Regions from separate parts of the Candidatus Accumulibacter contiguus genome, predicted to be linked through region 2. Evidence: riboswitches for the same ligand, from Rfam matches in the RefSeq annotation. Region 2 holds a riboswitch; the other holds the start of a gene.
The links. Region 2 has a riboswitch for cobalamin ahead of V5B59_RS12020 (TonB-dependent receptor domain-containing protein). Riboswitches for the same ligand answer to the same signal wherever they lie in the genome.
Positions count from the first base shown of each region.

Region 1: another riboswitch for cobalamin. It lies ahead of V5B59_RS03200 (energy-coupling factor ABC transporter permease); the one in region 2 lies ahead of V5B59_RS12020 (TonB-dependent receptor domain-containing protein).

Region 1 covers NZ_JAZKUC010000001.1:656,671-661,666, reverse strand. Annotated here, with positions in the region: gene cobM (precorrin-4 C(11)-methyltransferase) at 1-258, opposite strand, end outside; gene V5B59_RS03215 (energy-coupling factor ABC transporter ATP-binding protein) at 380-1,255, opposite strand; gene cbiQ (cobalt ECF transporter T component CbiQ) at 1,252-1,992, opposite strand; gene V5B59_RS03205 (energy-coupling factor ABC transporter substrate-binding protein) at 1,986-2,330, opposite strand; gene V5B59_RS03200 (energy-coupling factor ABC transporter permease) at 2,327-3,004, opposite strand; cobalamin riboswitch at 3,133-3,340, opposite strand; gene V5B59_RS03195 (tubulin-like doman-containing protein) at 3,549-4,996, shown strand, end outside.
Region 2 covers NZ_JAZKUC010000001.1:2,444,713-2,449,708, reverse strand. Annotated here, with positions in the region: gene V5B59_RS12040 (adenosylcobinamide-GDP ribazoletransferase) at 1-195, opposite strand, end outside; gene V5B59_RS12035 (MT-A70 family methyltransferase) at 374-1,027, shown strand; gene V5B59_RS12030 (cell division protein ZapA) at 1,337-1,669, opposite strand; gene V5B59_RS12025 (hypothetical protein) at 1,683-1,883, opposite strand; cobalamin riboswitch at 2,036-2,256, shown strand; gene V5B59_RS12020 (TonB-dependent receptor domain-containing protein) at 2,382-4,253, shown strand; gene V5B59_RS12015 (FecCD family ABC transporter permease) at 4,262-4,996, shown strand, end outside.

The DNA of each region.
Region 1 (4,996 bases), 1.8 Mb from region 2:
GGGATCGCCGGTCTGCAGGCGAACGACGACGGCGTGCCGGTCGGCACGCTCGATCAGCCAGCCGGTCATCTCTGCCAGAGTCATGTCCTTCGAATCGCGGATCTCGCAATCCGCCGGCGAGAACCGCGTCGCCGCCTGGTCGACCAGCGATCCGGCAAACAGTACCGCGCCGGCTTCCTCGAGCAGACGCCGGCCCTTGACGGTAATCAACTCGGGGTCGCCGGGGCCGGCGCCGACAAACCAGACTTTTCCGGGCATTAATGTGAAAGTCGCGTCAGCGACTCAGGAATCTCCCCTCCCCACTTGCGGGGGAGGGGTCGGGGGAGAGGGAGACGGTCATGACTTCCATGATCGAGGGTGCCTAGAGAAGTCATGATCGTTAGACCATCCTCTCGAAATGGGGCGTGCAGCTGCGGGTTCCCAGCAGAGCGAGCAGATCGCTGATCTTGCGCGGCCAGGCATCGCTCGGGAGGACGCCGAGTTTCTTCAGACGGTGCTGCAGTTCGATCACTCCGGGCAAAGGCAATCCTGCCGCCGACAAGGCCTCGCCAGCCGTCGCCAGATGCGCCGCCGGCAGCGATGCGCTACAGCGACCGGCAACCATCAGGTGAATCTGGTCCGCCCAGGCGTAGGCAAAATCGATGTCGTGCGTCGCCAGCAGCAGGGTGATGCCACGCGCATGCAAGTTCTCAAGCACGGCCAGCAGATCTTCCTGCATGGCGTGATCGAGGCCGGCCATCGGTTCGTCGAGGATCAACAGTTCGGGCGCCATGGCCAGAACCCCGGCGATGCAAACCCGCTTCTTCTGGCCGAAACTCAGGTTGTGTACGGGTTTGTCGACAAACGCTGCCATGCCCACGGCTTGCAGCGCGGCACTGACGCGTTGGCGTGCCGTGGCGACGTTCAGACCGAGGTTGAGTGGCCCAAAGGAAACGTCTTCGAGGACGCTCGCCGAGAACAGTTGCCGATCCGGATTCTGGAAAACCATGCCGACCTTGCTGCGCAGTTGGCGCAAGCCACTGCGACGGTAATCCACCGCTTCCCCGGCGTAGTAAACAACGCCGGATTGTGGTCGCAGCAAGCCGTTGCACTGCTGGAACAGGGTGGTCTTGCCGGAACCGTTGGCGCCGATCAGGGCGTTGCGGCTGCCCCGCCGGACGGCGATCGAACAGTCGTCCAGTCCGCTGCTGCCATCGGGGTAACGGAAGCAGACCTGCGCCAGTTCGAGCAGGAGGTCGTCTGCCGAGCGCGTCATGACATCGCCACCGCCAGTGCAAGCAGCGTACTGCCAGCGGTCATTGCGATGGCCAGGTCGCGACCGGCATGGGCAAAGACCGGCGCAAGAAAACGCAATGGACCCTCGTTGTTGCGCGCCTGCGCCGCGACATGCAGGTCGTTTGCCCGTTGCCACACCTGCAGCGTCAGATTGGCAGTCAAACCGCCCAGCGAGCGCAGTGCCAGGCGTGGTGTCGCGTAGCCCAGGCGCGCCGTCTGGGCGATCCAGGTGTCCTGCACCGCCGCGGAGAAGACGAACAGCATCCGGTAACAGAGCACCATGATTTCGAGCACGATCTCGGGGGTCTTCAGTCGGCGCAACAGGTTCATCAGATCGGGAAGCGGCGTGGTCAACGCGAGAAAGAGCAGCGCCGTCAGCGCAGCAAACGAACGGGACAATACCTGCGCCAGCTGGTTCAGGCCGTTCGGGAGCAGTTGCAGCGTGATGCCATGCTCATCGACGCCCAGCGAGAACGCCAGTGACAGACTGCCGAGAAGCAGAAAGGCCAGTGCTGGCGAGGCGACGCGCAGGTAAGGCGCTGGCGCGACACCGGCACCCAGCAGCGTGATGGCGGCGAGAATCGCCGCCACGCTGGCAGCGACCATCGGTGTGCCGGCGGCAAAAGCGGCGATCAGGCCCGCGAGCGCAAAGCTTCCCTTCGCCGCCGGTGAAACCTGCCGCCAGCGGTTGGCGTAGGCCGACTGCTCGATCAGCACCGTGGTGCAGCTCCATTGGCTTCTTCCGCTTCCCGGCGCAGCTTTTCGCGGGTCACCGAGACACCCAGGTAGTAACCGATAAAGCCGGCACCCAGCGCCGCCTGCAAGGCGAACAACAGGGAGGCGATTTCACCGCTGGCCGGCTCCATCAGTGGCTGGAACCAGGGCTGGAAATCAGGATCGATGGCGCCGATGAGATCCCTGGCCTGGTTGTCAGCGCCGGCAAAGAGCTCGACGGGATGATCGGCATTCGCCGCCGGTTTCTGCACCAGCCACAGCGGCAGCGCAGACAGCAGGACCACGGCGACCAGCAGCAACAGGTTTTGCCGGCGTTTCATACCCGTACCTCGTCGTTCCCGACGAGCTGCAGATCCTGCAGTTCCCTGGCGTTGAAGCGCGCCAGGGCATTGAAGATCAGCACCGTCAGCAGTCCTTCGCTGATCGCCAGCGGGATCTGGGTGATCGCAAAGATGCTGGCGAATTTGGCAAAGGAAGCGACAAAACCACCCGTCGGATCAGGGAAGGCCCAGGCCAGTTGTACCGAGGTGGTGAGGTAGGTCAGCAGGTCGCCGAGGCTGGCGGCGAGAAAGACACTGGTGGCAAACGAGAGTTTGATGCTGCGCGCCACACGAAACACTGCGGCAGCGGCGAACGGACCGACAATGGCCATCGCAAAGAGGTTGGCACCCAGCGTCGTCAGTCCGCCGTGCGCCAGCAGCAGCGCCTGGAAGAGCAGGACGACCATGCCAATCGGCGCCATGGCTGTCGGGCCGAAGAGAAGGGCACCGAGCCCGGTGCCGGTGGGGTGCGAGCAACTGCCGGTCACCGACGGCAATTTGAGCGCCGAGAGAACGAAGGTGAACGCGGCGGCAACACCCAGCAACATCCGCTGTTCCGGATGTTCGCGGATACGTTTCTTGATGACCCACAAGCCATAGGCCACGCAGGGGGCCGAAGCGAGCGTCCACCCCAGGGCGTGTTCGACCGGCAGAAAGCCTTCCATGATGTGCATGCTTCTCTCCCACAGCGAGCAATGGCAAGCCGTGCCAGGCGGGGGAGCGGTACCTGCGGGTCGGAAGAAAAGCCGAGAAAACCTGCTGTCGGCGAATCCACATAGCCCTCCCTTTACCCCGGGGAACGGCACTACGTTTGATTTGGGCCGGTTTTCTGGCTTGCCGTCGATCTTCTCCAGCACCTTCCCATGCGCGAGCACAGTGGCGTATTGCGGAGTCGTCAGGCTTACAGCAGCGGGGGCTGCGCCGGAATGTCTGAAGATTCAGATTCACCGGCTTCCCGTTTCACCCGCCCCACGAGCGTGGGGCAAGGTACCCAAAACGGGTCAATTATACGACAGAGCCTTGGCAGTGCGGGTCTTCTCACGATTGACCGCAGTTGATGGGTGGACATATACTCCCCCGAGCAGCTGGAGACTGTGGCAAGCGGCCATCTGACACCCACTGCGCAGATCCCCCGGCTCCGCCGATGCCGCCCACGGCGGAGCGTGGCACATCGGTGATCATTTTACTTTCGACTCATTGCAACGAGGAACTTTCGGAATGAATCACCTCGTCATCGGGCTGGGCGGCACCGGAGGAAAAATCATCCGGGCCCTGCGAAAGAGCCTGTACCAGGAATTCCGCGGCGACAAACTGGCCGACATCGGCATCGGCTACCTGTACGTCGATTCGTCCAGCGAAATGATGTCGATCGACGACCCCAGCTGGAAAACCCTGGGCACCTCGGTGCAGTTGCCCAAGGCCAGCCAGTTGCTGATTACCGATGCCAATCTCACCTCGCGGCTCGACAATCTCGACAGCTATCCGGGACTCAAGCACTGGCTGGGCAGCCCGCAGGAGTGGCGCGACATTCTCAACAGCATCGTCGGCGCCACGCTCGGTGGCCAGAAGCGCCGGCTGGGCCGCTTCCTGTTTGCCTGCAAGGCCGACAAATACCGCGAACAGCTGCAATCGCAGGTCAAATTGCTGCAGCAGAACGGCCAGACCGAAGTCACCTTCCATGTCGTGCTCGGCCTGGCCGGCGGCACCGGCAGCGGCAGCGTGATCGACGCAGTGGCACAGCTGCGGGATCTGTATCCCGACTCCAAGCGTTTCCGCATCCTGATCTACGCGCTGCTGCCCGACGCCTACCCGAACCCCAACTGGGACACCGGCAACTACCACGCCAACGGATTTGCCGCCCTGACCGAACTCAACGCCATGTCGGTGGGCGTCTATCAACCCTACGACGTCACCGGCGTGAAGGAGCGGCTGACGCTGAGCGACCCGTTCAACGGCTGCTTCGTCTTTGGCAACGAAAACGAGAACGGCTTGACGGTGGATGTGGACCGGGATGTGCCCGGCATCGTCGCTGACTTCCTGTATCAAAAGATCGTGACCGCGAAGAACATCAACTGGGCCTCGCTCGACCGCATGGAGAACGCGGAGAATGGCGATGGCTCGCCGGAAACCGCTGCGCAGGGGCGCATTCCAGAGCGCTCCAAGCGTTTTCTGACGTTCGGCATCAAGCGGCTGGCCATTCCCGAAGAAGAGATCAGTGAATACCTGACCTACAGCTTTGCCCGACAGGCGGCGCTGCAGTTGCGCTTCAATCACTGGCAGGAGGCGTCCGGCTTCATCGAAGAACCGCGCAAGCAGGATTTTCACGAGTTTGTGCAGCAAAAGGAGACGCAGCTACGCTGGCTGCTGTCCGACGACCATCTGACGCTGGCGCTGGGCATCCTGCCGGAAGATGCCGCCAACAAGCGCTGGAAGTCTTTTACTGGCGAGTGGGAAGCCGTCATCCCCAACTTCAAGTCGCTGGTGCGCGAGCGCGAGCGCGCCACCTGGCTGGACGAACTCACCAAGTTGTGTGAGAAGCGTTATCAGGATGACTACCGCACGCTGGGCGTCCCCGGTTTCTACCGCACCAAGCTGAAAGCGCGCAAGGACATGGCGCGCGAGATCCGGGTGCGGATCGAGCAGGAACTGGTCAATGAATGGAAGGT
Region 2 (4,996 bases):
CAGCGTCGTCGGCCAGACGAAAGAAGTCAGGATGAAAACCAGCGCGGCGATTGCGCCGATCAGCAGCCCCACTGCCGGAAAATACCGCGTCGATCGGTCGAGTGCCTCGCTGCTGTGCCCTACCCAGGCCGGAACCGGCAGGCGCGTGAAAAAGCGCAGCGCGCCGAAGAAGTATGCAAGCTCACGCCTGAGCATCTGCTGCCCTTCGCAAATTCCCCGATGGTATCCCGATATGCCGTTTCATGGCCATCGCCTGCTGTTTCCAGTACGGGTATCATCACGCACTGCGACGACCTGCAGGGTACTTTCAGTGTGACTGCCCGACCTGGGTGTGCAAAGTCCCCAAGCCCTTTCCCATTGAAGAAGGAAACCGATGACGAATCATTTTCCGGCGGCTGCCGACCTGCTGCAGCGCGTCGGGGAGCGGAAGTTTCGCACCGTTCTCGCCGATCCGCCATGGCAGTTTCAGAACCGGACCGGCAAGATGGCACCGGAGCACAAGCGCCTGAACCGCTACTCAACGATGACGCTGGACGACATTCTGGCGCTGCCCGTGGCCGAGATCGTCGAAAGCACCGCACACCTCTACCTGTGGGTGCCGAACGCCCTGCTGCCGGAAGGCCTGCGCGTCCTCGCCGCCTGGGGCTTCGCATACAAGAGCAACCTTGTGTGGCACAAGATCCGCGCGGATGGCGGCCCGGACGGGCGCGGCGTCGGTTTCTATTTTCGCAATACGACCGAGCTGATCCTGTTCGGCGTCCGGGGGAAGGACGCGCGCACGCTGGCCCCCGGCCGCCGCCAGGTCAACATCATCAAGAGCCGCAAGCGGGAACATTCCCGCAAGCCGGACGAAGCCTATGCGTTGATCGAGTCCTGCTCGCCCGGTCCCTTCCTGGAGATGTTTGCCCGCGGCTCGCGAGAGGGCTGGAGCACCTGGGGCAGCCAGGCTGACGAGTACGTTCCCGACTGGCCGACCTATGCCAATCACTCGCAGGCGGAAGCGGACTGCCTTCCCGCGAAGGGGTGATAGCGGCGCGTTGCATACTCGACGGTACCTCAGGAACCGACGTTTCGCCAGAAACGGGCACAAGCGGGACACAAAAAAGCGCGAAACCAGAGGTTCCGCGCTTTTGTCCCTGCGGATGCCATCAGGCCGGCATCCTGAACCTCGGTTCAGATAGGTCACTTCCCTTCCGCATCAGGCACGTCCGACAAGGGGCGCACACAACAGCGGTTTCTATGGTCTGCGACCAATGCCATTTAGCATTGGTTCAAGGAATCTATGACCTGACAACACCGCAGGGAACTCTCTTGGAGGCCGGAATGACAAACAACCCTAATCCGACTTCAGCACCAGATCAAGCTCTGCCTCCATGGCGAAGATTCTACCCCTAAGCGCGCTCATGTCCAGCTCTATTTCAGATTCAATTTTCTGATGCTGCTCCGGAAATTCCTGATTTCGGCCGAGGTGCTCGTGAGCGATGTTGAGCGCAGTCATGACGGCAATGCGCTCGGGAAGATTGCTCTTGGTTTTTCCGGCGATATCGCGCATTTTCCCGTCAACATAGTCTGCCGCCTGGAGTAGCGCAGCGTGTTGATCGCTTGGGCAGGCGACACGGTATTCCTTGCCAAGCAGGACGATGTCGAGATAATTGGCTTCGTTGGGCATCAGATCAGAGTTTTCAGGTCTTGGCTTCGGGCAGTTGCTGGGCAAGCTGTTCAAGCCGCGCGCAGGCAGCCGCCATACGTTCGGTGAGGCGTTCCTTGTCGGTTTCTACCGACGCGAGTTGCTCGCGCAGCACGTCATTCTCGGTTCGCAATGTGCGGCACAGTGCAACCACTTGAGCAATCTTGATTTCGAGCGCGTTGAGTTCATTCAGCATGGAGCAGACTATAGATTCAAAAAGCATGCTCGGTCAAGGCGTAAGGGCCGCTTCTGCACCTTGTTTGTGATGCGGCCGCTGTTTTCCGCTGCAATCGTCGATCGCCTGCCCTGCGGGCAGGCTATAATCCGTTTTTTCGCTGACCTCGAACGGCGGAAGAGATCGTGCAAGGTGCCGCCACGCGGATTCGCCGCAGCGGTTAAACGGGAAACAGGTGGATTTCGCGCAACGCTCGATGCGCAACAGAATGCCTGTGCTGCCCCCGCAACGGTAAGCGAGTGTGGGCCTGTCGAAATGCCACTGGGCAAAAGCCTGGGAAGGCGGCAGGTCAAGACTCGCGAGCCCGGATACCGGCCTTCGCACACCACAGGACGGAAGTGTCGCGGGGAAGCGGACACGCAACGCTCGGCTCGCATGCCTGCCTTTCCCTCGTGCCCTTCCGCATTATTGGTCCGCCGACTTGCGGGGACGCTGGTCGGCAAGAGGGGGAATTTCATCATGCATCCCAATACACGGCGGGCAGCCGGTGCCGCCACTTTCACCGCAACTGTTGCCGCACTGGTCTCGACGGCCTTGCATGCCGCAGACACGCAACTCGACCCGATTGTCGTCACGGCGACTCGACAAGCTACCCGAACCAATGAACTGACGAGTGATGTGTCGGTCATCACCCGCGAGGAAATCGATCAGGCCGGGGAGACGACACTGGCGCAACTCCTGGCACGGCAACCGGGAATTCAGTACGTCGCCAACGGCGGTGCGGGGTCCAATAGCGGCGTGTTCATCCGTGGCGCCAATACCAATCAATCGATCGTTTTGATCGACGGCCAGCGCATCGGCTCGGCGACGAGCGGCAGCGCGGCATTGTCGCGGATTCCGCTGGACCAGATCGAGCGCATCGAGATCCTGCGCGGCCCGGCGTCTTCGCTCTACGGGGCCGACGCCATCGGCGGCGTGATCCAGATCTTCACCCGCAGAGGCGAGGGGCCGGTGCGGGTGAACGCCAGCACCGGTTATGGCTCCTACCACACGACCGACACCAGCGTCGGCATTGCCGGTGGCACGGAACTGCTTTCCTACAGCGTCCAGGCAGCTTATACGAATACCGACGGCTTCAATGCCATCAACAACAAGAAGAGCCTGTTCTACAATCGCGACCGGGATGGCTATTACAACAGGAACCTGAGCGCCAGTTTTGCCGTTCGCCCGGCCAAAGGGCAGGAACTCGGGGTCAACCTGCTGCTCAGCAAAGGCACCAACCAGTACGACGGCAATGACTTCGGCACGCTGGGCGCCGCTCAGCCCTTCAGCAATGACCAGAACGTCGGCAATTATTCCATCTACTCGCGCAATCGCCTGCATCAGGCATGGACCAGTACCTTGCGTCTCGGTCGCAGTACCGACGACAGCAAGGACTATATCGGGAACTTCCGGGACAGCGTCTTCAATACCACCATGGACCTCGTGTCCTGGCAGCACGACATCAAGCTGCCGGTCGGCGAAGCCCTGTTGGCCTACGAGTACAACAGGCAGAAGGTTTCCAGCACGACCGACTACACCGTCACCGAGCGCACGATCAATTCATGGCTTGCCGGCTGGAACGGAAATCTCGACCAGCACCGGCTGCAGTTCAATCTGCGGCATGACGACAACTCGCAGTTTGGCGGCAAGAGCACAGGTTCCGCAGCCTATGGCTATCAATTCACGCCGCAATGGCGTGCCCATATCTCCTATGGCACGGCGTTTCGTGCTCCGACCTTCAACGAGCTGTATTTTCCTGCCCTCTTCGGTTTCGCCGGTGGTAATCCCGATCTGAAGCCGGAGACGGCGAAGAATACCGAAGCCGGTGTCAACTGGGAGCAGGGCAGTCATCGCGCTTCGGCGGTCGTTTACCACAATCAGGTGACTGATCTGATCGAATTCCGGCCACCGACATTCACCCCGGTCAATGTCAGCAAGGCGTTGCTGCGCGGTGCCACGCTGACCTACGACGGGCGTTTCTCGGAGTGGGGCGCCGGGGTCGCGCTGGACTTCCTGGATCCGCGGAATGAGGGAAACGGCCCAAACAAAGGCAATCGGCTGGCTCGCCGTGCCGAGCAGCAGATGAGCAGCTACCTCAGCCGAAGCCTTGGGAACTGGGATCTGCGCGGCGAGTGGCAATTGCTTGGCAATCGCTACGAGGATCCGGCCAACCGCGTTCGCCTCGGGGGATACGGTCTGGTGAACCTCTACGCCGATTACCGCCTGCAGCGAGACTGGGTGTTGTTTGCACGCGCCAACAACATTTTCGACAAGGATTACGAGACGGCCGACAACTACGCCACTGCCGGGGCGAACGTCTTTGTCGGCGTTCGCTACGCGCCGAAGTAGGGCGCTGCATGCCCACCCGCCGCCGTGCTTTACTGATCCTCGCAGCGCTTGCCGGGCTGGCGCAGCTCAGCATCGTGCTGGCGTTGATGGTGGGCAGTATTGCGATCAACCCGACCGAGGTGTTGGCGACCCTGTTTGGCAAGGGCGACGGCATGGCCGGCGACGTCGTGCGCAGCCTGCGTCTGCCGAGGGCGTTGACGGGTTTCGCCTGTGGCGGCCTGCTGGCACTGGCGGGTGCCTTGCTGCAGGTCTTGCTGCGCAACCCGCTCGCCGACCCTTACGTGCTCGGCATTTCGGGCGGTGCCGGCATCGGCGCCTTGCTGGCGATCGTACTTGGCCTGGGCGTCGCGGGGATCAACGGCCTGGCCTTCGCGGGCGCGCTCGCTGCGATGCTGTTGGTGTTCGGCCTGGCGCATGGAGAAGGGGGCTGGACGCAGTCGCGCCTGCTGCTGACCGGCGTGATCGTTGCTGCCGGTTGCGGTGCCGTCGTAACCTTGCTGCTGGCGCTTGCTCCCGACGACCAGCTGCGCGGCATGCTCTTCTGGCTGATGGGTGATCTGTCGCAGAGCGGGGACCCGCAACTGGTGCTGATCCTGCTCGTGATCGTGCTGCTGATTGCGTTGCCGTTTGCCCGTGAGCTCAATCTGCTGGCGCGTGGTGCCGACATTGCCCAGGCGCTGGGGGTCGCGGTTCGCCCATTACGCCGTGGTGTTTACCTTGTCGCGTCGCTGGCCACGGCTGCC